Regions from separate parts of the Psychrobacter okhotskensis genome, predicted to be linked through region 2. Evidence: predicted binding sites of a transcription regulator. Region 2 holds the regulator's gene; the other holds the start of a gene.
The links. Region 2 encodes PhoB, which activates phosphate uptake and scavenging genes when phosphate is short. Its sites were predicted from a motif close to TGTCATNAANCTGTCATAA; they were not measured.

Region 1 (12,343 bases), 500 kb from region 2:
AGCGCTCAGCTTGAATATAAAAATTCATATGCTGGCGCAAATCGTAATTAATCATCAAGGTTTTTTGGGGCAGCTGCACATGGATTGTGATGGTCACGCGGTGCTGTTGCCACGTTACCTCGATATCCATATAAATAGTCTCTGTCGTCATCTCAACCACATTCAGCAGCATTTTTTCAATCACACTCTGTAGCGTCAACGCGGTGATGACCATATCATACATCACATCCTCATCGGGAAGCTGCCAACTCATGATCAGCTTATCTGCTAAGCGGATAGACTCAATGGCAAGATAATGCTCACAAAGGGCGATTTCTTCTTCAAAGCTAATCTCGCGTGCGCCTTCAAAACTGGCACGAAATAATGCTGACACGTGCTGTAATAAGTCGGCGGCTCGTGATGGGTTAGACTCGATAAGGGACACCAAAGTATTAATGGTATTAAAGAAAAAATGCGGGGCAAGGCGCGCTTTAATCACATCGTTTTGCGCTGTCAATTTATATTCAAACGATTGCTTGAGCGCGTTGACTTCACGATAGCGGCGTAAAAAATACAGCAAGAATACCAAGGTAAAGCCACCACCAATGATGGTATCGAACAGGACCTCTATAATAAAAGTTTGCAGATTGTATTCAATCCAGCCCACATTGAGCATGATCAGCATGACTAATGTCATGGTTATGCCAGAGGCGACCATAAGTAGCATCAGTACATAAATACTGGCTTTAACGATGCTCATGCGTGTAAAGACAGGGCGTAAATAATCAATTAAGTACAATGAAGGGATGATGCTCACTGTGTTTTGCACAAATCGGCTCATAAACTTAATCATAAATTCTGACCAAGTTGCCAAGTCATGACGGTCAATCACCGTCACAAACAGTGACCAAAAAAAGATATACAGCAGCCACTGCCAAGGTCTCATGACATCCATGAGCTTGGGAATAAAAAACTCTAAGCGCGCAGCTAGTAAGGCAACCTCATCATTTGCTATACTTGAGCTCTTATTCTCTTGACTTGTCTTAGACCGATATGAACGCCAATTCTTCAAATCCTAGTAATCCCGATTCAAATAAAAATTCATCTGCCACTGATTTTAGCACAGATGCCCCTATAACAAACGCAGCGCCACAAAACAGCCAAGGCCAACAGATGTGGGGCGGACGCTTTAGTGAAGCGACTGATAGCTTCGTTGCCGCCTTCACCGCTTCGGTTGGTTTTGACCAACGTTTTGCCCGTCATGATATTCAAGGCTCGATTGCGCATGCCACCATGCTTAAAGAGTGCGATATCTTGAGCGCCGAGGACGTTGCGACTATTATTGACGGTCTACAACAAGTACTACGTGAGATTGAAGCCGGTGAGTTTAACTGGTCGATTGCGCTTGAAGACGTGCATATGAACGTTGAATCACGCCTGACAGATATCGTCGGTGCGGTAGGCAAAAAGCTACATACAGGTCGTAGCCGTAACGATCAAGTCGCCACCGATATCCGCCTGTGGCTACGTGAAGAGACCGACAATATCATCGCTCTATTGATACGTTTACAAAGCGGCTTGCTAGATTTGGCTGAGCAGCATACTGATACTATCATGCCAGGCTTTACCCATTTGCAAACCGCGCAGCCCGTCAGCTTTGGTCATCACGTAATGGCTTGGTTTGAGATGTTATACCGCGATACCGAACGCCTCGTTGACGCGCGTCGCCGTATCAATCAAATGCCGCTCGGTAGCGCCGCCCTTGCGGGTACGACCTTCCCCATTGACCGTACGATTACGGCCAAACTGCTAGGTTTTGAAGGTATTTGTCAAAACTCACTCGATGCGGTTTCGGACCGAGATTTTGCCATTGAGTTTACCTCAGCAGCTTCTATTCTAATGATGCACATGTCACGCATGAGCGAAGAGATTATTCTTTGGATGTCCGCGCAATTTAACTTTGTGCAAATTCCAGATCGCTTTTGTACCGGCTCCTCTATCATGCCGCAAAAGAAAAACCCTGATGTACCTGAGTTGGTTCGCGGTAAAGCCGCCCGTGTCTTCGGGCAGTTAATGACGCTATTAAGTCTAATGAAAAGCCAGCCGCTTGCCTATAATAAAGACAACCAAGAAGACAAAGAGCCACTCTTTGATTGCGTCGATACCTTAACGGGTTCGCTATTAGCGTTCGCTGATATGCTACCAAATATCACGCCAAATAAAGAAAACATGCGCGCTGCTACGATGAAAGGCTATGCGACAGCGACTGATTTGGCTGATTATTTGGTGCGTAACGGTGTCGCTTTCCGTGATGCTCACGAAGTGGTTGGTCATGCCGTCGCTTTAGGGATCAAAGAAGGGGTCGATTTGAGCGATTTATCTTTGGCACAGCTACAGCAATTTAGCGATGCCATCGGTGACGATGTCTTTGAGTATCTAACGCTAGAAGGCTCATTGGCCGCTCGCGATCATTTAGGTGGTACCGCACCCAATCAGGTCAAGCAAGCCGTCGTTAATGGTCGCGCGCGTTTAAAAGTGTTTGCATAAAACATTTGATAAAAATATAAGCCTACTAGTAAAAACACCCGCTCTCTAGGCGGGTTTTTTATTAGCGTTAAAAAAATGAATGGTTACCTTCTATACACCTGATAGGCTTGGTTAAATCTACCAAGACCGTTATCATAGGGGGATACCAATATTTGATTCAATCATTTGATAATTAATAAGGAGTCCATTATGGCTGAGAGTTTTAATCCCCAAGCCAATACGGTATTTTGCCGCAAATATCAGCAAGAATTACCAAAGATGCCACATCCCCCTTTTCCTAATAAAAAAGGTCAAGAGCTGCAAGAAACGGTCTCTGACAAAGCTTGGAAAGAGTGGCTTGAGCATCAAACCATGCTCATTAACGAAAACCACCTAAGCATGATGGATCCTAAAGCCAAGCAGTTTTTGACCGAGCAACGTGATAAATTTTTAGACAATGAAGATTATGAGCGCGCGCAAGGTTGGACGCCAGAAAGCTAATTTTTTGATTTTCTGCTATAAAAAACGTGCTATATAAATAATATGGCGCGTTTTTTATTGAGATTTTATTGATAGACTAAATGCCTGATAAGCTGAATAGCTGTTTAATCCTTATGCTTGTCTACTGACTCAGCATCAGTATCAGCAACTTGCGTGGCACTAGCTTGACGAGCCGCCATGCGATCATTGGCTTCTTGCACCGCTTTTTCGACCTCAGCATAATCTGAATGCCGCACATCCTGCCCGCTAATATAATTGATAACCAGCTCTGCCACGTTTTGCGCATGATCACCGATACGCTCAAGCGCGCGCAGTACCCACATGATATTCATGACTTTTGAGACGTAGCGCGAGTCTTCCATAATGTAGGTCATCAAGGCGCGAATGGCCGACTGATACTCATCATTGACCACTTTGTCGTTACGCATGACTTCAAAGGCTTGCTCAGCATTCGACTGACTAAAAGCTTCTAGCGCATTGTGTACCATTAACCGAACTTGGTTGCTCAGATGCTGCACTTCCGCATAGCCATATTCAGTCTTACCTTGCGCGATAATTTTGATTGCCATCTGGGCAATTTTTACTGCTTCATCACCGATACGCTCCAAATCGACCACACCCTTGCTAATAGCCATGACCAAACGCAAATCACTAGCAGCGGGCTGACGCTTGGCAACCAGCAATAAAATATGTTCGTCCAAATCGACTTCCATGCGATTGATGTCAAAATCCATATCAATCACTTCTTGTGCCAGCGTCTGGTTTTTATCGGTCAACGCATGGATGGCCTTGGCGACCTGATTGGCCGCGCTGTCACCCATATGCAGAAACAGTCGAATCGCTTCATCAAGATCTTGGTCAAAACTTTTGGAGATATGCTTGTCATTTTGCATAGAACGTATTCCCTGAAATCTAGGTTTTGATGACACCGTATGCCTATTAAATCGCACATGATTTGAGTGCTCAAACCCGAGCTGCCGATATACTTCGGTCAATGCTAAAAACTTCGAATGATTGCTCACAATAAGTACTCATCCTGTTTGCTTGTTATCAGCGTCTTATTATTAGTGCAGCTTATCTATAGTTAAAATATCCTAAAAACGCGACAATATTGCTGACTCTAAGCGTCGCCCACCTTAATCATCAATGCGCTTAGCCATAACGACCGGTAATATAATCTTCTGTGGCTTTTTGCGCCGGTTTGGTAAATATCTGATCCGTCTCGCCCATCTCAATCATATCGCCCAAATACATATAGACCGTATAGTCCGATACCCTTGCCGCTTGCTGCATGTTATGCGTGACGATAGCGATGGTGTAGTCGTTTTTTAAATCTTCAATCAGGTCTTCGATTGCACCCGTTGAGATAGGATCCAATGCAGAGGTTGGCTCATCAAGCAACAGCACTTCAGGCTTGGTAGCAACACTACGGGCGATACACAGTCGTTGCTGCTGTCCGCCTGATAAAGACAAGCCTGACGCTTTTAGCTTGTCTTTTACTTCTGGCCACAATGCCGATTTTTTTAGCGCCCATTCCACGCGATTATCCAGCTCAGCTTTGCTTAACTTTTCATAAAGTCGCACACCAAAGGCGACGTTATCGTATATCGACATTGGGAATGGCGTTGGCTTTTGAAAGACCATACCGACCTGCGCGCGTAGCAGGTTAACATCGACGTCTTTACCTAAGATATTTTTGCCATCAAGGTTGATACTGCCTTCTGCGTGCATGCCCGGATACAAATCATACATACGGTTAAAAGTACGCAGCAGCGTTGATTTACCACACCCTGAAGGCCCAATAAACGCCGTCACCTTTTTATCCGGAATATCGATGTCGATGTTTTTAAGGGCTTTAAAATCCCCATAATAAAAACTTAAATCTCGAACTTCTAGCTTTGCTGGCGGCATATTCTGCGGAATATCATGCAGGGTTTGCTTATTAAAGCTTGCCACATTTGGCTGAGCCATTTGTGCACTGGTCGATAAAGGGTTGGTTAATAGATTGTCTTCAGTGATATGAGACTTTTTAACCGCCGTTTTTTTAGGCGCTTTATTGATGACATCATTCATAATAGTATCCAACCTGACTTGATATAAATTTAAGTAAAAACCGACGAGGCCTGATTTTTTGGTAGCTGTTATTTACTGTGACCCCGATTGCCAATAAACCGTGCCAAAACATTCAATATCAATACCGACAAGGTAATCAGTAAGGCCGCCGACCATGCCAAGGTATGCCAGTTGTCATAGGGACTCATCGCAAACTGATAAATGGTGTTGGGCAAATTAGCAATAGGTTTACCCATATCGGTACTGAAGTATTGATTATTCAACGCAGTGAATAATAACGGTGCAGTCTCACCGGTAATTCTGGCAAAGGCTAACAATACGCCTGTGGTCAATCCCGCTTTGGCCGCTTTAATCGTAACTTTGGTCACCAGTTGCCACTTTGGTGTACCCAATGCATAGGCCGCTTCACGAATACTATTAGGCACTAAGTTAAGCATGTTTTCTGTGGTGCGTACGACCACAGGGATGACGATTAATGCCAACGCCAACGCGCCTGCCCAACCAGAAAAATTATTGCCTTTGACCATCAGCGCATAAATAAAGAGACCAATCACAATCGAGGGTGCTGATAGCAAAATATCATTTAAAAATCGGGTGACTTTGCCCAGCATACTGCCTTGAGAAAATTCTGATAAATAAATACCGGTCATCAGGCCAATGGGCGCACCGATAAACAGTCCTGAAAATGCCAACATGATTGAGCCGACAATGGCATTGCGTAGACCACCTGCGCTCATCGGTGGTGGGGTATCAGCCGTAAATACTGGCAACTGTACCAATCCTTGAAAACCTTCAACGAACAGGGTCAGTAAAATCCATAATAGCCAAAATAAGCCAAACGCCATCGCCGACAACGCAAAGCCTAGACCAAGCTTATTCAGACGACGACGCTTGTTATAAAGGCTTTTGTTATAACGTACCTCAAAGCTTGTCTTTACCGGTAATGCGCTAGTAGCATTGATAGCAGGGTTAGGCATAACATTCGTTTCCCATATCTTTTTAGATAGCCTTTTTAGACAGCCTTTTTAGACAGCTCTTTCGATACTATCCATCTCTGTCACTCTGAGCCGAACTAAGAACTGACACCAGCTTAGCGATTGCCTGCTTTATGATCCATGCGCATGAGCATAAGCTTCGCTATGGACAACACTATAAAAGTAATCACAAATAATATTAAGCCCAGATGCAGCAACGATGCCAGATGTAGCTCACTAGAGGCTTCGGCAAACTCATTGGCCAGCGCTGAGGTAATCGTAACCCCAGAGGTAAACAGGCTTGGACTGATATTAAAGGCATTACCAATCAAGAAAGTCACTGCCATGGTCTCGCCCAATGCGCGACCCAGTCCTAAAATAACACCACCAACCACACCAGCTTTGGTATACGGCAAAATAATCTTGAACATGACTTCCCAAGTCGTCGCGCCCATCCCATAGGCTGATTCTTTTAATAAGTCTGGCACGACGGAAAAAACATCGCGCATGGTGGCAGCGATAAAGGGAATAATCATGATGGCAAGCACCAAGGACGCTGTGAACATACCCAGTCCCATCGGTGCGCCTTCAAACAGTTTACCGATAATCGGTAAAGGGCCGACGTGTTCAATAAACCATGGTTGGATGTGATCGCCAAAAAACGGCGCGAAGACGAACAAGCCCCACATACCATAAATGATAGAGGGGATACCAGCCAATAACTCAATGGCGATACCAAGTGGTTTTTTTAGAAAAGCAGGACACATTTCGGTCAAAAATATGGCAATGCCAAAGCTCACTGGCACGGCTATCAGAATGGCGATAAATGAGGTCACTAAGGTGCCATAGATGGGTGCAAGTGCACCATATTCATTGGCGACCGTATCCCAGTTATTGCTGGTATAAAAACCTAAACCAAACTCTTGAATACTTGGCCAAGCCCCGACAATTAACGACACTAAAATACCACCTAGAGACATCAATACCAGTATGGCAAATGCTTTGGTGGAGTTAACGAATAAAGCATCGTAACGTTTTTGTTTAGCCAGTTGGGACCTTAAGTCTGTCATAAGTGTCTCAGCATTCAATAGGATAAGATTAAAAAATGAGTGTGTTTATCAGGTTTTATCACAACAAACTCAGCAGATATAAGTATCAGAAGCTATAAATATCATTGGCTTTGCGATTAAATTCGCTGTGATAAAACCTTTCAAACAACTACCGGAGAATAGTTGTTTGAAAGGGTAATTCGATCGTTATTAAATAATGACTATCGAATTACTGAGCAGGTTTATAGACAGGCTGTCCATCGCTACCTTTCACTTCGTTCCACTTCTCTTTGAACAAGGCCACTGCCGTGTCAGAGAATGGTACGTAGTCTAGTTCCATGGCGCTGTCATCACCTTGGGTATAAGCCCAGTCAAAGAAGTTCAACACACCAGCGACTTGCTGAGGATTTTCTGGTTGCTTATGTACCAAGATAAAGGTCGCAGCAGCGATAGGCCATGCTTGGTCAGTTTCAGAGTTGGTGATGACTTTATAAAAGCCTTCTTGCTGTGACCAATCGATATCACCTGCCGCAGCAAACGTCTCAGCAGATGGCTGTACGATGTTACCAGCTGCGTTTTTCAGCGCAGTATGTGACATCTTATTCTGCTTAGCGTAAGCATACTCAACATAGCCGATAGAGTTTTTCATACGGTTGACGTAGCTTGAGACGCCTTCGTTACCTTTACCGCCTGCACCAGTAGCAGAGGTCGGCCACTTGACGGTTTTATCAACGCCAACGGTGTCTTTCCAATCTGGTGAGACTTTGGCCAGATAGTCCGTAAAGTTAAAAGTCGTACCTGAACCGTCTGAGCGGAATACCGTCGTGATTGCCGCATCTGGCAAAGTCAGATCTGGGTTCATGGCTTTGATAGCTGGGTCATTCCAGTTGCTAATCTTGCCCAAATAGATATCTGCTAAGGTCGTACCGTCTAGCTTCAATGCGCCCGGCTCTATACCATCGATGTTGACGATTGGCACGACGCCACCAATAACGGTTGGAAACTGAATAAGGCCAGACTCTTCAAGCTCTTCAGGCGTCATCGGTGCATCAGAAGCACCAAAGTCAACGGTTTTTGATTGAATTTGTTTGATACCACCAGATGAGCCAATCGATTGATAGTTGACTTGGCCACCAGTAGCCGTGTTGTAGTCAGACGACCATTTAGCATAGATAGGCTGCGGGAACGACGCACCTGCACCCGTAATATTCATGGCGACATTTTCAGCAGATTTAAAACCTGTGGTAGCAGAAGAGGCTGTTTGAGAGGTGGTTTCAGCCGTGGTAACAGCGCTACTGCTAGTATCAGCAGTGGGCTCTGCCGTGTCGGTTGATTTATTACATGCCGTGAGCATTAATGTACAACTAACGGCTACTGCTAATAACGAATAACGCATGTAAGGCTCCTAAAGTTTGACAACGATATGAAAAAGGTTTGTTTGTGACATGCGTGCTATCTTGTCAAATCTTTATGACAGTTTGATGACAACCTTTTTAATATTTCAGTCGTGTTAAAAAAGTCTCATTTGAGGACCTGACAGTCAATTAATTTGAGTCACGTTGTTGGGCGATATTAGCCAGCTGCGTTTATAAAGCCATAAAATATAGAGTTGAAACGAGATACGTATAGCCAAATATCATTAGCCGCGCGCGCAGAATTTTGCTAGTATGAAGGGGATTTACAACACTGACAGACTCGGGGTGCGGTGTATTACGAGCTTATTTCATAAGCCTTTTGATACATTCGCTGAGAGATCACCCGCCGAACCTGATGCGGTTAGTACCGACGCAGGGAAGTCTTAAGCCTATGTTATATAAGTACAAAGGGCGCGCAGAAATGCCTTTTTATTATCGCCACTATCTACTAGCATTGTTATGCGGATATAGCGCTTTAATAATCAGTCGCGTCCATCAATCAGCTAAAGATCACTGACTACGTTTAGGTTTGATAGCGCTAGCAGGTTTGTTTTACGATTGAATTTGTCCGTATCATATAGGCCAATCCCCGCAGCTACTGGCGGTGTTGCTTTTATTCAAAAACCAACACGCTAGGACAGCATATGACTACTTCAGATTTACAAACAGCCCAAACCCACATCCCAGCTACTGACGCCCCTCTTACTGCCAATGCTAGTCAAACAACTGACAGTAAAGCGGATAAAAAAGCCGATGCCCTCAAAACCCCTGCTCACCGTACCGCCAATGATGCCCGCTTTGAAGAAGACGCGCGCGACCTACACCGTGTCCTTCCCGCTTCTAGAAAAGTCTATATCGAGGGCTCACGTCCTGACATTCAAGTACCGATGCGCGAAATCACCCTTAACCCTACTCCGATACAAGGCGTGCCTGAAACCGAATGGGAACAGAACCCGCCGTTTTATGTTTATGACACTTCTGGCGTTTATACCGATCCCAATGTCGACATTGATTTGACCAAAGGACTGCCAAAACTACGCGAAGGCTGGATTGCTGAGCGCGGGGATACCGAACAATTAAGCGGATTGTCCAGCTCATATGGACTGGCGCGTGCCCGCGATATCAGTACCGCCAATCTTAGATTCGCTCATATCGACAAGCCTCGCCGTGCATTAGCAGGAAAAAATGTCACACAAATGTACTATGCCCGTCGCGGCATCATTACCCCTGAGATGGAATATATCGCCATTCGCGAGACCCAAAAGCAGCATGAGCTGACCGATATGCGTCAGCACGATGGCGAGAGCTTCGGTGCCAATACACCGACTACTATCACCCCTGAGTTTGTCCGTGACGAAGTGGCGTCAGGTCGAGCCATTATCCCTAATAACATCAATCATCCTGAATCTGAGCCAATGATTATCGGGCGCAATTTTTTGGTAAAAATTAACGCCAATATCGGTAACTCGGCGTTAGGCTCTTCTATTGATGAAGAAGTCTCCAAAATGACGTGGGCAACGCGTTGGGGTGCAGATAATATTATGGATTTATCTACCGGTAATCATATCCATGAAACGCGCGAATGGCTGATTCGTAATTCGCCCGTGCCGATTGGTACCGTCCCTATTTATCAAGCACTCGAAAAAGTCGATGGCGTGGCAGAAGATTTAACGTGGGAAATCTTTCGTGATACCTTGATTGAGCAAGCCGAACAAGGTGTCGATTACTTTACAATTCACGCCGGTGTACTGCTGCGGTATGTGCCGCTAACTGCTGGACGCTTAACGGGCATCGTCTCGCGTGGCGGATCTATCATGGCGCAGTGGTGCATGTTTCATAATAAAGAGAGCTTTTTATATACTCATTTTGAAGATATATGTGAAATCATGAAGCAGTACGATGTGGCGTTTAGTCTAGGCGATGGCTTGCGCCCCGGTTGTTTGCAAGATGCCAATGACGAGGCGCAGTTTGGTGAGCTGCGTACCCTTGGCGAGTTGACCCAAGTGGCGTGGAAGCATGACGTACAGGTCATGATTGAAGGTCCTGGTCACGTAGCAATGAACCGTATTAAAGAAAATATGGACTTGCAATTAGAAGTCTGTGCCGACGCACCTTTTTATACCTTAGGGCCATTAACCACCGATATCGCACCCGGTTACGACCATATTACCAGTGCGATTGGTGCTGCTATGATTGGCTGGTTTGGCACGGCGATGCTTTGCTATGTGACCCCAAAAGAGCATTTAGGCTTGCCCAATAAAAAGGATGTTAAAGACGGTATCATCACCTATAAAATTGCCGCTCATGCCGCCGACCTTGCCAAAGGTCATCCGGGCGCACAAGCTCGTGATAATGCGTTATCTAAAGCCCGTTTTGAATTCCGCTGGGACGACCAGTTCAATCTGGCGCTCGACCCAGATACCGCCCGTGAGTTCCATGATGAAACCTTACCCAAAGACGCGCATAAGACGGCGCACTTTTGCTCGATGTGTGGACCTAAGTTTTGCTCAATGAAGATCACTCAGAACGTGCGGGATTATGCGGCAGGGCTGGATAAAGATGCCGCTAATAAAAAAGTAACCCCACAAACCGGCGACCTAACTGGGGCTGGTCATCTGATCAAAGAGGTAGATACTGAGCTGGTCGGGCAAGTTGGTGAAGCCAGTGCCGAGGAAGTGAGCCAAGGTATGGCAGAGATGACCGACAAATATAATAGTGAAGGACGCCAATTATATAAAGAAGTTTGATTGTTTAATATTTAATGCTTAAGCTTAAATCTAGTCGCTAGGTTTAAGCTTTTTTTACGTTTATTTTTGAGTCTCGTGGAAAAACTCGTTTGAAGTAAGAGTCGCACAGTTTCATAATGAGTAAATAAAAAGGCAAAACCAGTGGATAGCCAAAGACAATAATAAAAATTGTATATCCATGATACCTGCTGGCATGCTCGCCTAGTAACCAGTCTATAAAGTAAATTATATAGAAAACTATCATCAATGCTATGAGAGGCACAATGAACACTCCCGACCAAAGGATTGCTTTTGCTTGTTTAGAGTGCTTTTTGTGACTCGAACGCAACGATCTATAATGCATAAAACCAAATAACATTATTGATACTAAAAACACTACTCTTCCATCTAAATCAATCAGCCATTGAGCCAAAGAACTTGGTGGCTGTCGGTAAGATATGTCTAAAACATCGTTAGGAATATGATCAAAGACCCACTTCGAATCTGCTTTTATCATCCCACTTAAAGGTTCGCCAAGATTAGTCTTCAAGTATTTCGATTCATCAGCAATCTTTAGAGTAACGGTCAGGTCACCAAAGCTTTTCCAAGTTTTGGCAGGTTTTAATGAATAGCTATAGATATATTGATTGGTCCAATCACTACGGTTTACTGTAGGATAGGCAGAATATTTAACATTAATGACATGATTGCCTTCGCTTAAGTTTATCTCAAAGTATTTAGCGTCATTATGGAACTGTACGGCCGTATCCGTTTCTGGATCATGATAAGCGGGCAATGATTTTGAATGACTTTTATAATCATAATTGATAAGTACTGGTACCGCTTGCCCATCGACTTCGACTATAAAGCTTTTGTCTGCATCATTACCTATGCTATCGAACACCTCAAAAACCAAAGGTATTCGATCGCCTTCTTTAGCGCTATAAATTTCGTAAGTGACATCATAGTCAGCTTGATTAAAACCTTCAGCAATATTGATATCTATGTTTTCAGACAATATATCGATATCTTTGCTTGAATATGCCGTACTGGCATTAGTACCGTCGATAATGGGAGACGCCATATTGGCATAGCTAAAC
Region 2 (12,343 bases):
TCCTGAACCTGAAAAGCCAGACCAATATGCTGTGCACAATCCTGCAAGGCCATACGCTGTGGAGCGGTCGCGCCAGCACAGATACCGCCCATTAACATCGCAGCTTCTATTAATGCACCTGTTTTATCACGGTGGATGGCTTCTAACTCGCTTTGCGTGATATCAATGCTGGCTTCAGCATTCAGATCGAGCATTTGCCCTGAAACCATGCGTCTGGCACGCGGCGCAAATATCGCGATTAATTGGCTGGCGATAGCGGAGTCAAAGGGTGCAAAAGTGGGCAGCTCTGCGGTCAATACCTCAAAGGCTAGCGTCTGTAGCACGTCACCAGCGAGCAGGGCGGTTGATTCTGCAAAGACAATATGCGCGGTCGGCTGACCACGGCGCAAGTCGTCATCGTCCATACACGGCAAATCATCATGCACCAATGAATAGGTATGCAACAGCTCTACTGCCAACGCTGCACGGCGCGCCATATCATAGTCGGAATCGTTTTCTAGTAGTGATTCTAAATCGCTATTTTGAAGGGCTTTGTTATCAATGCTTTTATCCACACTTTCATCGTCATTACTAACATTATTATTAGCGCTTCCATTAACATTGTCATTATTATTAAAGGCATCATTAGCATTGCTACGATTTATGCTGTCAAAGGCACTGGCAACCAATAATGGGCGTACCAATTTACCTTGACCAGTCATCACGTAGCGGCAGGCATCAAGCAGTGGGTTTGGCAGCTCGGCATAAGCAAACAGCACGTCGATATCTTGTGACAATTGCGCGCGCACGGTGCTGTGAAATTGCTCAGTGTTGTTGTCAAAGCTAGCAAAGGATACAAGTCTTGAAGGCATAAAGCTTGGCATAGAAGAAACAGTCATAACCCAACCATCTATCAGGTGAATAATAAAAACGGTATTAGTGTAGCATGATAGGTTGTATTGCTTATGCGACACATGGTATCAATAGAGGGTTTTTTTGCAATTTAAAGCAGTCGTATGATGGTAAGGTATCCGTGCTTGAGCGCAATATGGCAACAAGGCACCGTTACGTATTGCTGATTTAACTTAGCGGTTGAATATGTTTTGATAAGGGAGCGCGTCGGGCATTTTATGCCGATTATCTACCCTGTTTAGCGTGTTAATAATTCAGTATACAGATACTCACTAAAGCACGTTCGCCGCTAGGTAAAGGGCTAGTATCGACTTAAGAGTGACTTGCGAGTATGGTATTAGCTTGTGACAGTCAGGGGCATAATCCCCTACACTAATTGACGTAAAAATGGTCTGATGACAATGTTGACGACGCTATTGTGCTTTTAACCACCCCATCTGATTGATAAAGCTCAGTATTGGCTCAAATCCCAGTCAGCATCTATAACATCAGTACCTGTAGCAATAGCATATAAATGAAGCGCCTTATGCATCGGTGCAATAAAGTTAGCATAGATGTATAGCAATGAGCGCTGGATAATAAAGATATCTTCACTGCTTAATCTGTCATGTATTTATGGTTATGATACAGCAGATTGGCGGTGCTATTACCCGTTTTACTAACAATAACCGGCTATTTTTTATATTCTAAAACATCGCTTTTATGATGTAATTTTTATCACTTAGCTTTTACTACATAGCCTTTATTACATAGCAAGGAGTTCCACATGGTATACCAAGGAAATCGCATCACGGTGACAATGCTAGAAGATGGCATCGCCAACATGCAGTACAACGCCGAAAATGAGAGCGTGAACAAGTTTGATGCTGAGACCAACAAGCAATTTGGTGAAGCGGTTACTGCATTAGAAAAAGCCGATAACGTCAAAGGTTTGATCGTAACCTCAAGCAAAGGCGTGTTTATCGCTGGTGCTGATATCACAGAATTTGTCGGCTCTTTTAAAAATCCAGAAAGCGAGATCAAAGACTGGGTCATTAGTATCAATCATGACTTTAATCGTTTTGAAGATTTGCCGTTTCCAAAAGTAGCGGCCATCAATGGCGCAGCGCTTGGCGGTGGTTGTGAGATGACCTTGGTTTGTGAATACCGTGTCATGAGCGACAAAGCTATCATTGGTCTACCAGAAACCCAACTGGGTATCTTCCCAGGTTTTGGTGGTACGGTTCGTAGTACGCGTGTGATTGGTATCGATAATGCGCTTGAATTAATCGCGACTGGTACACCGAAAAAACCACTGGACGCACTAAAACTTGGTCTCGTTGATGCAACCGTTGCTGCAGATGACTTGCAAGATGCTGCGATTGACCTAGTCAAAAAATGTATCTCAGGTGAGCTTGATTGGCAAGCGAAGCGTGAAGAGAAGCTTGCGCCTGTTAAGCTAAATCAGCTTGAGCAAGCGATGGCATTTAACAGTGCTAAAGGTATGATCTTTGCCAAAGCCAATCCTAAGCAGTATCCTGCGCCTGCGCTTGCTATTGAAGCAATCGAAAAGCATGTCAATCTGCCTCGTGACAAAGCAATCGAAGTCGAAGCGACTTACTTTGCAAAAGCGGCGAAAACCCCACAAGCAGAAAGCTTGGTTGGTCTATTTTTAAACGATCAGTTGGTTAAGAAACTTGCTAAGCAGCATAGTAAGCAAGCACATGAAATCAATGAAGCGGCCGTACTTGGCGCGGGTATCATGGGCGGCGGTATCGCTTATCAAGCAGCCAGTAAAGGCTTGCCAATCATCATGAAAGACATCAAGTCTGAGCAATTAGACCTTGGTATGGGCGAAGCCAGCAAGCTACTTGGCAAAATGGTCGAACGTAAGAAAATGACCCCAGCTAAAATGGGTGAAACGTTAAGCCGTATCCGTCCGACTTTGAACTATGGTGACTTTGCTGAAACTGATATCGTTATCGAAGCGGTGGTAGAAAATCCAAACGTTAAGCGTGCAGTACTAAAAGAAGTAGAAGGCTTGGTAAAAGACGATTGTATCCTAGCGTCAAATACGTCAACTATCTCTATTACTTTCTTGGCTGAAGCACTTGAGCGTCCAGAAAATTTCGTCGGTATGCATTTCTTTAACCCGGTAAGCCGTATGCCATTGGTTGAAGTCATTCGTGGTGAAAAGTCCTCTGAAGAAGCCATTTCTACTACGGTCGCCTTGGCTACTAAAATGGGTAAAGTGCCTGTAGTTGTGAACGACTGCCCAGGTTTCTTGGTAAACCGTGTGTTATTCCCATACTTTGGTGCCTTTGACTTGCTCCTTAAGCAAGGTGCGGACTTTGCTCATGTCGATAAAGTCATGGAAAAATTCGGCTGGCCGATGGGTCCTGCTTACCTAATCGACGTCGTTGGTTTAGATACTGGCGTACACGGCGCAGAAGTCATGGCAGAAGGTTTCCCTGACCGCATGAAGCCTGATTATAAAGGCGCGATTGAGCTTTTATATGAAAACAAACGCTTAGGTCAGAAAAACGGTGTTGGTTTCTATAAATATGAGATGGACAAACGCGGCAAACCAAAGAAAGTTGCTGATGAAGCGACTTATGAGCTATTAAAAGCCACGACAGATAGCGACAAGCAGACCTTTGAAGATCAAGCAATTATTGACCGCACTATGCTGGCTTTCTGCAATGAAACTGTACGCTGCCTAGAAGACAATATCGTCAGCACGCCATCAGAAGCTGATATGGCGATGATTATGGGCGTTGGTTTCCCGCCATTCCGCGGTGGTCCTTGCCGTTATATCGACCAAATGGGTCTAGATAACTACTTGGCACTGTGTGAAAAATACGCATACCTTGGCAAAGCCTATGAAGCCCCGCAAAAGATTCGCGATATGGCAGCAGCAGGCGAGACCTTTTACGCCACGGCGTAATGGGCAGTCATTACTAGGATAAAGTGCAGTACATCATGCTCGATAAGATTATTGGTAATTAATTTATTATTAGTAACCTTAACATTCTAAATTAGATAGGCGAGCATTGCGGTACTGCCACTGACAATAAAAATTGAAAAGGAAAATAGTATGACAACTTTAAGTCCAAAAGACGTGGTCATCGTAGATGGCGTACGCTCAGCAATGGGTAAAACTAAAAACGGCATGTTCCGCCATGTTCGCGCCGATAGCATGTCTGCTGAATTGGTCCGTGCCTTGGTTGAGCGTAACGACTTTGACCCACGTGACGTCGAAGACATCATCTGGGGCTGTGTCAATCAGACGCTAGAGCAAGGTTTGAACATCGGTCGTAACATTGGTCTGCTAGCTGGTATTCCAAAGACTGCTGGTGGTCAAACGGTTAACCGTCTATGTGGTTCATCTATGCAGGCGCTTCACACTGCTGCTGCTCAAATCATGACCAACCAAGGTGACGTTTTCATCATCGGTGGTGTTGAGCATATGGGTCACGTCGGCATGATGCATGGCGTTGATCTCAACCCTGAAGCGTCAAAGCACTATGCAAAAGCTTCAAACATGATGGGCTTGACTGCTGAAATGCTTGGTCGTATGAACAATATCACTCGTGAAGAGCAAGATGCTTTCGGTCTTGAGTCACATCGCCGCGCATGGGCTGCAACGACTGAAGGTCGTTTTGACAATGAAATCATCGGTATCGAAGGTCATGATGCTGCTGGTCGCTTGCAACTATGTACCGTTGATGAAGTGATTCGTCCAGACGCGACGATGGAGCAAATGCAAAAGCTACGCCCAGCCTTTGATCCTAAAGGTGGCACGGTGACTGCTGCAACCTCATCTGCCCTGTCTGACGGTGCGTCAGCGATGCTAATGATGAGCGCGCAAAAAGCCAAAGAATTAGGTCTAAAGCCACGTGCACGTATTCGTAGCATGGCAGTCGCTGGTTGTGATGCCGCTATCATGGGTTATGGTCCTGTACCTGCGACGCAAAAAGCCCTTAAGCGTGCTGGCATGAGCATCGATGACATGCAAACCATCGAGCTAAACGAAGCGTTTGCCGCGCAAGGCTTGTCAGTCCTAAAAGCCTTGAACTTGACGGACAAGCAAGACATCGTCAATATCAACGGTGGTGCGATTGCCCTAGGCCATCCACTAGGATGTTCAGGCGCTCGTATCACGGTTACTTTGCTAAATGCGATGGAGCAGTCAGATACTGAAATCGGTCTAGCGACGATGTGTATCGGTCTTGGTCAAGGTATCGCGACGATTATTGAGCGTGTGTAAGCTTTAAATTTTTTATAGCTGTTAGCTTATTATTTTTCAATGAAACCCTTAGTCATAATGACTAGGGGCTTTTTTATGGAGTCAATAAAGTAGAGAAAGATATCATATTACTCATTAATAAAAATTATCTCCATTGACGCCCTCAGCAAACTATGACTAAATAAGAGCTAGGTTTAATAATAATGATATAGAGGCCAAATATAGCGTCGCCTTTACCTATTAATATCAGTCGTACAAGGAGTGTGCCATGTCTACTATGATTACCGATCGTACCTATCGAATCGCTCGCGAAAATACCCAAGCGATGATAATCGATGTTCAAGAACGCTTAACGCCGCATATTTATGACCATGAAAATATCGTCAAAAAGACAGTCACTTTGATCAAAGGTCTACAAGCCCTCAACATCCCAATTATGCTCAATGAGCAATATAAAAAGGGACTCGGCGATACCCTGCCTGAGATACGTGATGTGCTAGAAGGCGACAATGCCAAAAGCTTTGAAAAAATCACTTTTAGCGCTTGTGATAATGACGATTCATGGCATTATTTAGCCCAACAAAATCGTAGCATTGTTCTATTATTTGGGGTGGAGGCGCATGTCTGCGTCATGCAAACGGCGCTTGATTTGCTCGATAATGGTATGCAGCCAGTGATTATTGGTGATGCGGTTGGCTCGCGCTTTCCTTATGATAAGAAGCAAGCGATTCGCCGTATCCGCCGCGCTGGTGGCGTGATTAGTACGGTAGAATCCATTCTTTTTGAATTGTGCCGCAGTAGTAAAGACCCTGCTTTTAAGACCATTAGTAATTTGATTAAGTGACTTAATTAGCTTAATTAGCTGGATTGATTGGTTATAAGACAATGTTTAATCATTAATAAAAAAGATAGCGCTTAAGGCTTAGGCGCTATCTTTTTTAAATGCTAACTTTTTTCGCCTTTAAGTAACGATTTGAAATAAGGCTCTTAAACAACTTTTGAAGTTGGTTTAACAGTAGGTTTAATTACTGGTTTGTCCTTTATTTTCAAGACTAAAAAAGTGGCTAAAGCGACGGCAATAATCAGTACCCAGCCAGTCGGCATCCAACTGCCTGTCAATCCTTTCACGCTCTGCATCAGCAACACCATCATAACGCCACCGAGATTGCCCATCATCATCAGCATGGCAACTGCTTTGGCGGCTTGTGACGCATGTACGGTGTCTTCAGCAGCGGCAATCAGTAATGGATAACCTGCCAACAAGAAAAATCCTAATATAAAGCTCAGCAATAATGTTGTGGTTCCTGTCGTTAAATATAACAAGGGATAGGTGGCGCTAGCACCAATTAGCGTTGCCAATATTAAAAAAATGCGCCGTTTTTGTAGATAGTCAGATAATAGCGGAATCAGTAGCGCGCCTAAAATACCGCCGACGATCAGCATGGCAGTAATGATGCCCGCCGTCGCTTCATCAATGCCGCGGGGCGCAAGAATAGGTGCAATCCAGTTACTCAGCCCATTAAAATAACCCATCGCAATAAACACCGCTAATGAGATAAACCATAGGCGCTTATTTTTTAATAGCGATTCGATTTCGTGCAGTGAGATAGCGCTATCTTGTTGTTTGGGTTTTTCAACGACCACTAATAAAAAGCCTACTACTGCCACCGCCGTAATAATAACATTGATAAGTAGCATGCCAGAGAAGCCAAACGCCTCGATTAATGGGGCAGGGGCAAAAGCACCAAGGGCAGTCGCCAAAAACATCCCGCCCATAATCACGCCCGTTACGGTGGCGATTTGCGATTTATCAAACCAATCCGAGGTCACCTGATTAATGGCATTGGTAATATACGGCTGAGCGATGGCGATAAGCAATTGCCCTGCAAATACTAGCCAATAATGATCAGCGCCCAACCAGCGTATGATTGAGCCTATCAGCATAAGCAGCGCGGCTATGCTTACGATTTTTTTATAGCCAATGTTATCGAGCACCTTGCCTGAATGGATGGCAAGCAACACAAAAACGATAGGGAACATCAAAGTTAATAAATTGGCGAAAAACTCATTAACGCCGAAATGTGCCTCGGTGCTAATTACGATGGTCGCAAAGGTCAGCCATAAAAACTGATTGACCCCAAGTAAAAGAGAGAATCCTGCGATAATAAGCCATTTATTAGGCGGTTTTTTCTTAAAAGGTGGTGCCGTAGCAAGTGGTAAAGTGGCACGCGTTGCAGCGTCAGTGGTGGGTGGCATCGACATATCCTTGTCTGGTGCAGGTTCTTATAAATTGTTTTACAATCTGCCTGCTGACTTATTATGAGCATTAGTTGAATCTTAAACAATAAAAAATTAAGACACTTGCTATTATTACCCCTGCAAAAATTTAGATGGTTAGCAGTACGCGCAAAATGTCGACTACAATAATTACTTTTGCGTAAAGATTAGATTCGGATACAGCGTTAACCATTCACCGTTTAAATGAGAGAAAGCCATGTCAGAAAACGCCATATTATCAACCAAGCAGACCCCAGTACCCAACCCGAAGATTCCCTCCAACATCGGTATTGATGACGTGACCCATTTTTTATTAGAGCTTGATGCGCTTAAACGTGTTAATCGGCGCAGCTATGTGACGGGTACGACCCGTTTAGAAAACTCTGCCGAGCATTCTTGGCATTTGGCGATGGCGTGTTGGTCAATCGCTGATTTGTTTGAGCTGGATGTCAATCATGAGAAATTGCTCAAGATGGCACTAATACATGATTTAGGCGAGATTGATGCCGGCGATACTTTTTTATACGCCGATACGCGAGTTGATGCGCATGTTGAAGAACGTGCGGGAATTGTTAGATTGCAAAATGAGCGTGGAAATGGGATTGCTGATTTAAGTGAGATTTGGGAAGAGCAGGAAACAGGTGATAGTAAAGAAACCCAACTGCTAAGAGTAGTTGATCGCTTGTTACCATTTTTGCTTAATATAAATACCAATGGAAAAACTTGGATTGATGCTAACGTTACACGCTCGCAAGTTGCTGGCGCGCATGGCTTTATTAAAGACAGCTTTCCGAGTATCCATGATTGGATAGCAAAACAGATTGAATATGCGACTAAGCAAGGATGGCTGATTGATAAGTAAATTGATAGCAGATTTGACAGCTAGCCTTTTTATTTAATAGCCTTTTTATTTAATAGTGTGGTCATTTAATAGCTTTGTCATTCAATAGTATTGTCATTTAACAGCGTCACCTTTTTACTGACTCACCATGGTTGACGCTGTCTAAAACCTTTATATTGAATAGTATCAATAATAACAGAGAGGCTACATGCGCTTATTTAAAAACTATAAAACATTGTGTAAATCTCTAGCCTTTGTCAGCATGCTGGGACTAGCGCAAATGGCGCAAGCGCTTGCTCCTATCAGTGATGGTGATAAATTGGCGCACGATGCCAAAAAACAGATCGGTGTTACGGTGAGTTATGATCCTACTTATCGTAAATTGGAGTTTCCGCGTGGCGATGTAGCAATAGAGACCGGTGTCTGTACCGATGTGATTGTCCGTGCTTATCGTTTGCAAAATGTGGATTTGCAGCAGTTGGTCAATCATGATATGAAAGGAAATTGGTCCGCCTATCCAAAGACTTGGGGCTTGAAGTCAACGGACAAAAATATCGATCATCGACGTGTGCCCAATCTTGAAACGTTTTTTGCGCGTCATGGAAAAACGTTATCTACGACTGATAAAGACAGCTTTAAAGCCGGAGATATTGTAACGTGGCGCTTGCCAAACGGCGGTTTGCCGCATATAGGTATCGTCTCAGACAAAGCAGCTGCTGATGGTGCGCCGCTGATTATTCATAATATTGGCCGTGGTACGCAAGAAGAAAACATCCTTTATGCTTATCCTATACACAAACACTTTCGATATTGATAAAGGCCTTTGCACAGGGTAGCCCAAAGTAGTAAAAATAGGCAATACAAAATAGAAGTAGTACAAACTAACAGCCATTAAAAAGCCCAGTTAAACGTCATCATCTACGTTTAACTGGGCTTTTTAGTACTATGATTTTCTTAAAAACTAAGCTTGCTGAGTTTTTGCCTCACCCAATAGCTGTCCCATTTTTACCACGCTATTGGCTTTCATGCTGTCCTGCCAATCCGCTTTTGCGGCTTTTGGTAAGACGACAATCGCCGTTGAACCTAAATAAAAGCGTCCAAGCTCATCGCCTTTCTCAAAGCTCATGTCGTGATCTGCTTCTTGGATGTCCTCAGTGCGGCTGATTTTTCCGGTAGCGACGGTTTCGATACCAGCGACAATCATAGCGCCAACCATTACCACGGCCGCTTTGCCATATTTTGTATCAAATAAACAGACCAAGCGCTCATTACGGGCAAACAAATCAGGCACGTTAGCGGCTGTGGTATTATTGACCGAAAACAGCGTACCCGGTACATAGCGGGTCTTGGTCAAGGTACCATCAAAAGGCATATGAACGCGGTGATAATTGCTGGGCGCTAGATACACGGTCGCAAAGCTACCATCAGCGAAATAGCTGCCATCTTCGCTATTGGCCAGTAATTGACCAACGTCATAATGACGACCTTTGGCTTGCAGCAATTTATGGTCTTCAATCTGTCCTAGCTGCGAGATGATACCATCGGCAGGACTGACAATACCGTTTACGCTGCTATCGATGATACGGGCGTTTTTTTTGAGCTCACGGGTAAAGAAGTCATTAAAACTCTCATAAGCATTAAAGCTCTGACGCTCATACTCACCTAAGCTGACGCCGTAAGCCTTGGCAAAACTACGAATAAAGGCACGTTTGACATACGGATGACGGCTGGCGGCTAGACGCCCAGCGACTTTACTCAGCTGCTGCTGCGGGACAAATTGTTGAAGGGTAGTAAATAAATTCATAATCGGGCTACCAAGATAGGGTTTGATGTAATAATTAATAAGCAAATCAATGGCGGTATTTTATCATGGACAGCAGAGTATTGTATGACCATAATCTGTCAGACATTTATAAATAAAAAAGGCTCTAAATGAAAGCGCTTATACAACGGGTTCACTGTGCCAGTGTCAGCGTCGATGCACAAAATATCGGTGCCATCGAGCATGGGGTGTTGGCGTATATTGGCTTGGGGCATGATGATAGCCTGCAAACTGCCCAGCGCATGATTGATAAAATTCTGACCTATCGCATATTTGAAAATCATGACGATCCTGCCAAGGTCGGTAAACTGGATAAAAATGTGCAACAGGTCGGTGGCGGGCTATTATTGGTGTCGCAATTTACCTTGATGGCAAAAACAGACAAGGGTCGTCGCCCTGATTTTGGTGGCGCGATGGCACCTAATGCTGCTCAAATGTTGTTTGAGCAAATGATTACTTATGCTAAAACTCAGCATCACAATGTTGCCACTGGTCAATTTGGTGCTGATATGCAAGTGGCAAGCGTCAATGATGGGCCACTAAACTTTTTATTAGAAGTCTAGAAAGCCGTTGTCATGAAGCTGTCATAATTAACCCGTTTAATAAGTAGAAACTGGTGACTGTGTATTGCCTTTTTTGTATCTTAATTTCTTTATGTTAATTTTCCTAATTTGAGTTTTGGTGCGCTAAATTTTTGAATCTTAAAATCTAATAACAAGGCTGCCGTATGTATAATGAGCAAATTTTGATCGTTGAGGATGAGCCTGCGATTCGTGAAATGATTGCGATGACCTTAGAGATGGCTGGCTTTGATAGCCTGCACGCTGCGGACGTAGCAGAGGCGCATCAGCAAGTGGTTGATCACCGTCCGGCGCTGATACTATTAGATTGGATGCTGAACGGTGAAAAAAGCGGCATTGATTTTTGCCGGATGCTCAAAAACGACGATTCGCTCGCCGAGATACCGGTCATTATGCTGACTGCCAAAAGTGAAGAAGACAGTAAGGTTCATGGGCTCGATGCTGGGGCTGATGACTATATGACCAAGCCTTTTTCAACACGTGAGCTAATCTCAAGAATCAAGGCGGTGCTACGTCGTAGTAGTGCACTCAGCGCTGATAAGCCTATCGAAATCGGCAAGCTTAGCTTAGATCCTAAAAGCCAGCGCGTGACGGCAGCGGGTCAGCTCATCGATATCGGTCCGACAGAGTATCGATTGTTGGCATTTTTTATGAGTCATCCAGAGCGTGCTTATACGCGGACACAGCTGCTAGATCAGGTTTGGGGCGGCAATGTCTATATTGAAGACCGGACGATTGATGTACATATTCGGCGCTTACGTAAATTACTGCAGCCTTATGATTGTGCTACGCTGATACAAACGGTACGCGGTACTGGGTATCGGTTTTCTAGCTTGATTGAATCCATTTAATCAGCCGCAGAAAATGTCTTGGTAAGCGTAAAGAAACACAGTATCTAGTGGTAGGGATGATAAATGACGATGACAACACCGATAATGCCTATGATGCCGATAGAAAATGAGCAACAGGGTGAGCAAGCGCAAGTTGCCCAGCACAATACAACGGATCAACTTAAAAAAATCCGCAGCGCCTTACGAGCGTTACGGGATGCGGTTATTTTGCTCAATGATGAAGATGGTTTGGAATGGTGGAATCAGGCAGCGGAAGACTTGTTGTTATTGCAGGCAACTGATAAAGGTCAGAGTATTTTTGACTTTATCACCATACCAGAATTTCGCCAGTACTATCAGGCTATCACCCCACCGAGCGATGGTGTGCACATGGTGTCATGGCGAGACCCTAAACGTTATCTAAAGTGTGAGCTTACGCCTTTCGATGATGAAAAATTACTGATCATTTATGATGTGACCCGCTTGCAGCATTTGGAGGAAATGCGTCGTGATTTTGTCGCCAATGTCTCGCATGAGCTGCGCACGCCATTGACTGTGTTGATGGGATATTTAGAAAATTTTTCCGAGCAGGAAGATATGCCACCGCAGTGGCGACGTGGCTTTGAGCTAATGACTCAGCAGACTGCCCGTATGAATCGGATTGTAAATGACTTACTGCTGTTGTCTCGTATCGAAATCGAAGAGACGCACGAGCTTAATGACATTGATATGACCAAGTTACTGACGCATATCTATGATGATGCGCAAGCGTATAACCAAGAATATAATCATACTATTCATTTGCAGATAGACACTTACGATGGGTTATACGGATCAGAGATGTACTTAACGAGTGCCTTATCCAATTTGGTC

Region 1: the regulator PhoB is predicted to act here: its motif matches at 8,571-8,589, upstream of pstS (phosphate ABC transporter substrate-binding protein PstS).

What each region holds. Positions count from the first base shown of each region.
Region 1 covers NZ_OZ281822.1:138,268-150,610, reverse strand. Annotated here, with positions in the region: gene ACSUPM_RS00630 (histidine kinase) at 1-925, opposite strand, end outside; gene argH (argininosuccinate lyase) at 1,153-2,526, shown strand; gene ACSUPM_RS00620 (oxidative damage protection protein) at 2,716-3,006, shown strand; gene phoU (phosphate signaling complex protein PhoU) at 3,111-3,899, opposite strand; gene pstB (phosphate ABC transporter ATP-binding protein PstB) at 4,159-5,091, opposite strand; gene pstA (phosphate ABC transporter permease PstA) at 5,148-6,056, opposite strand; gene pstC (phosphate ABC transporter permease subunit PstC) at 6,170-7,123, opposite strand; gene pstS (phosphate ABC transporter substrate-binding protein PstS) at 7,332-8,498, opposite strand; TPP riboswitch at 8,789-8,913, shown strand; gene thiC (phosphomethylpyrimidine synthase ThiC) at 9,162-11,264, shown strand; gene ACSUPM_RS00585 (hypothetical protein) at 11,308-12,343, opposite strand, start outside.
Region 2 covers NZ_OZ281822.1:2,981,385-2,993,727, reverse strand. Annotated here, with positions in the region: gene ACSUPM_RS12415 (polyprenyl synthetase family protein) at 1-878, opposite strand, end outside; gene fadB (fatty acid oxidation complex subunit alpha FadB) at 1,658-3,817, shown strand; gene fadA (acetyl-CoA C-acyltransferase FadA) at 3,968-5,140, shown strand; gene ACSUPM_RS12400 (isochorismatase family protein) at 5,388-5,963, shown strand; gene ACSUPM_RS12395 (MFS transporter) at 6,107-7,375, opposite strand; gene ACSUPM_RS12390 (HD domain-containing protein) at 7,614-8,258, shown strand; gene ACSUPM_RS12385 (DUF1287 domain-containing protein) at 8,446-9,051, shown strand; gene asd (archaetidylserine decarboxylase) at 9,199-10,041, opposite strand; gene dtd (D-aminoacyl-tRNA deacylase) at 10,170-10,622, shown strand; gene phoB (phosphate regulon transcriptional regulator PhoB) at 10,787-11,491, shown strand; gene phoR (phosphate regulon sensor histidine kinase PhoR) at 11,555-12,343, shown strand, end outside.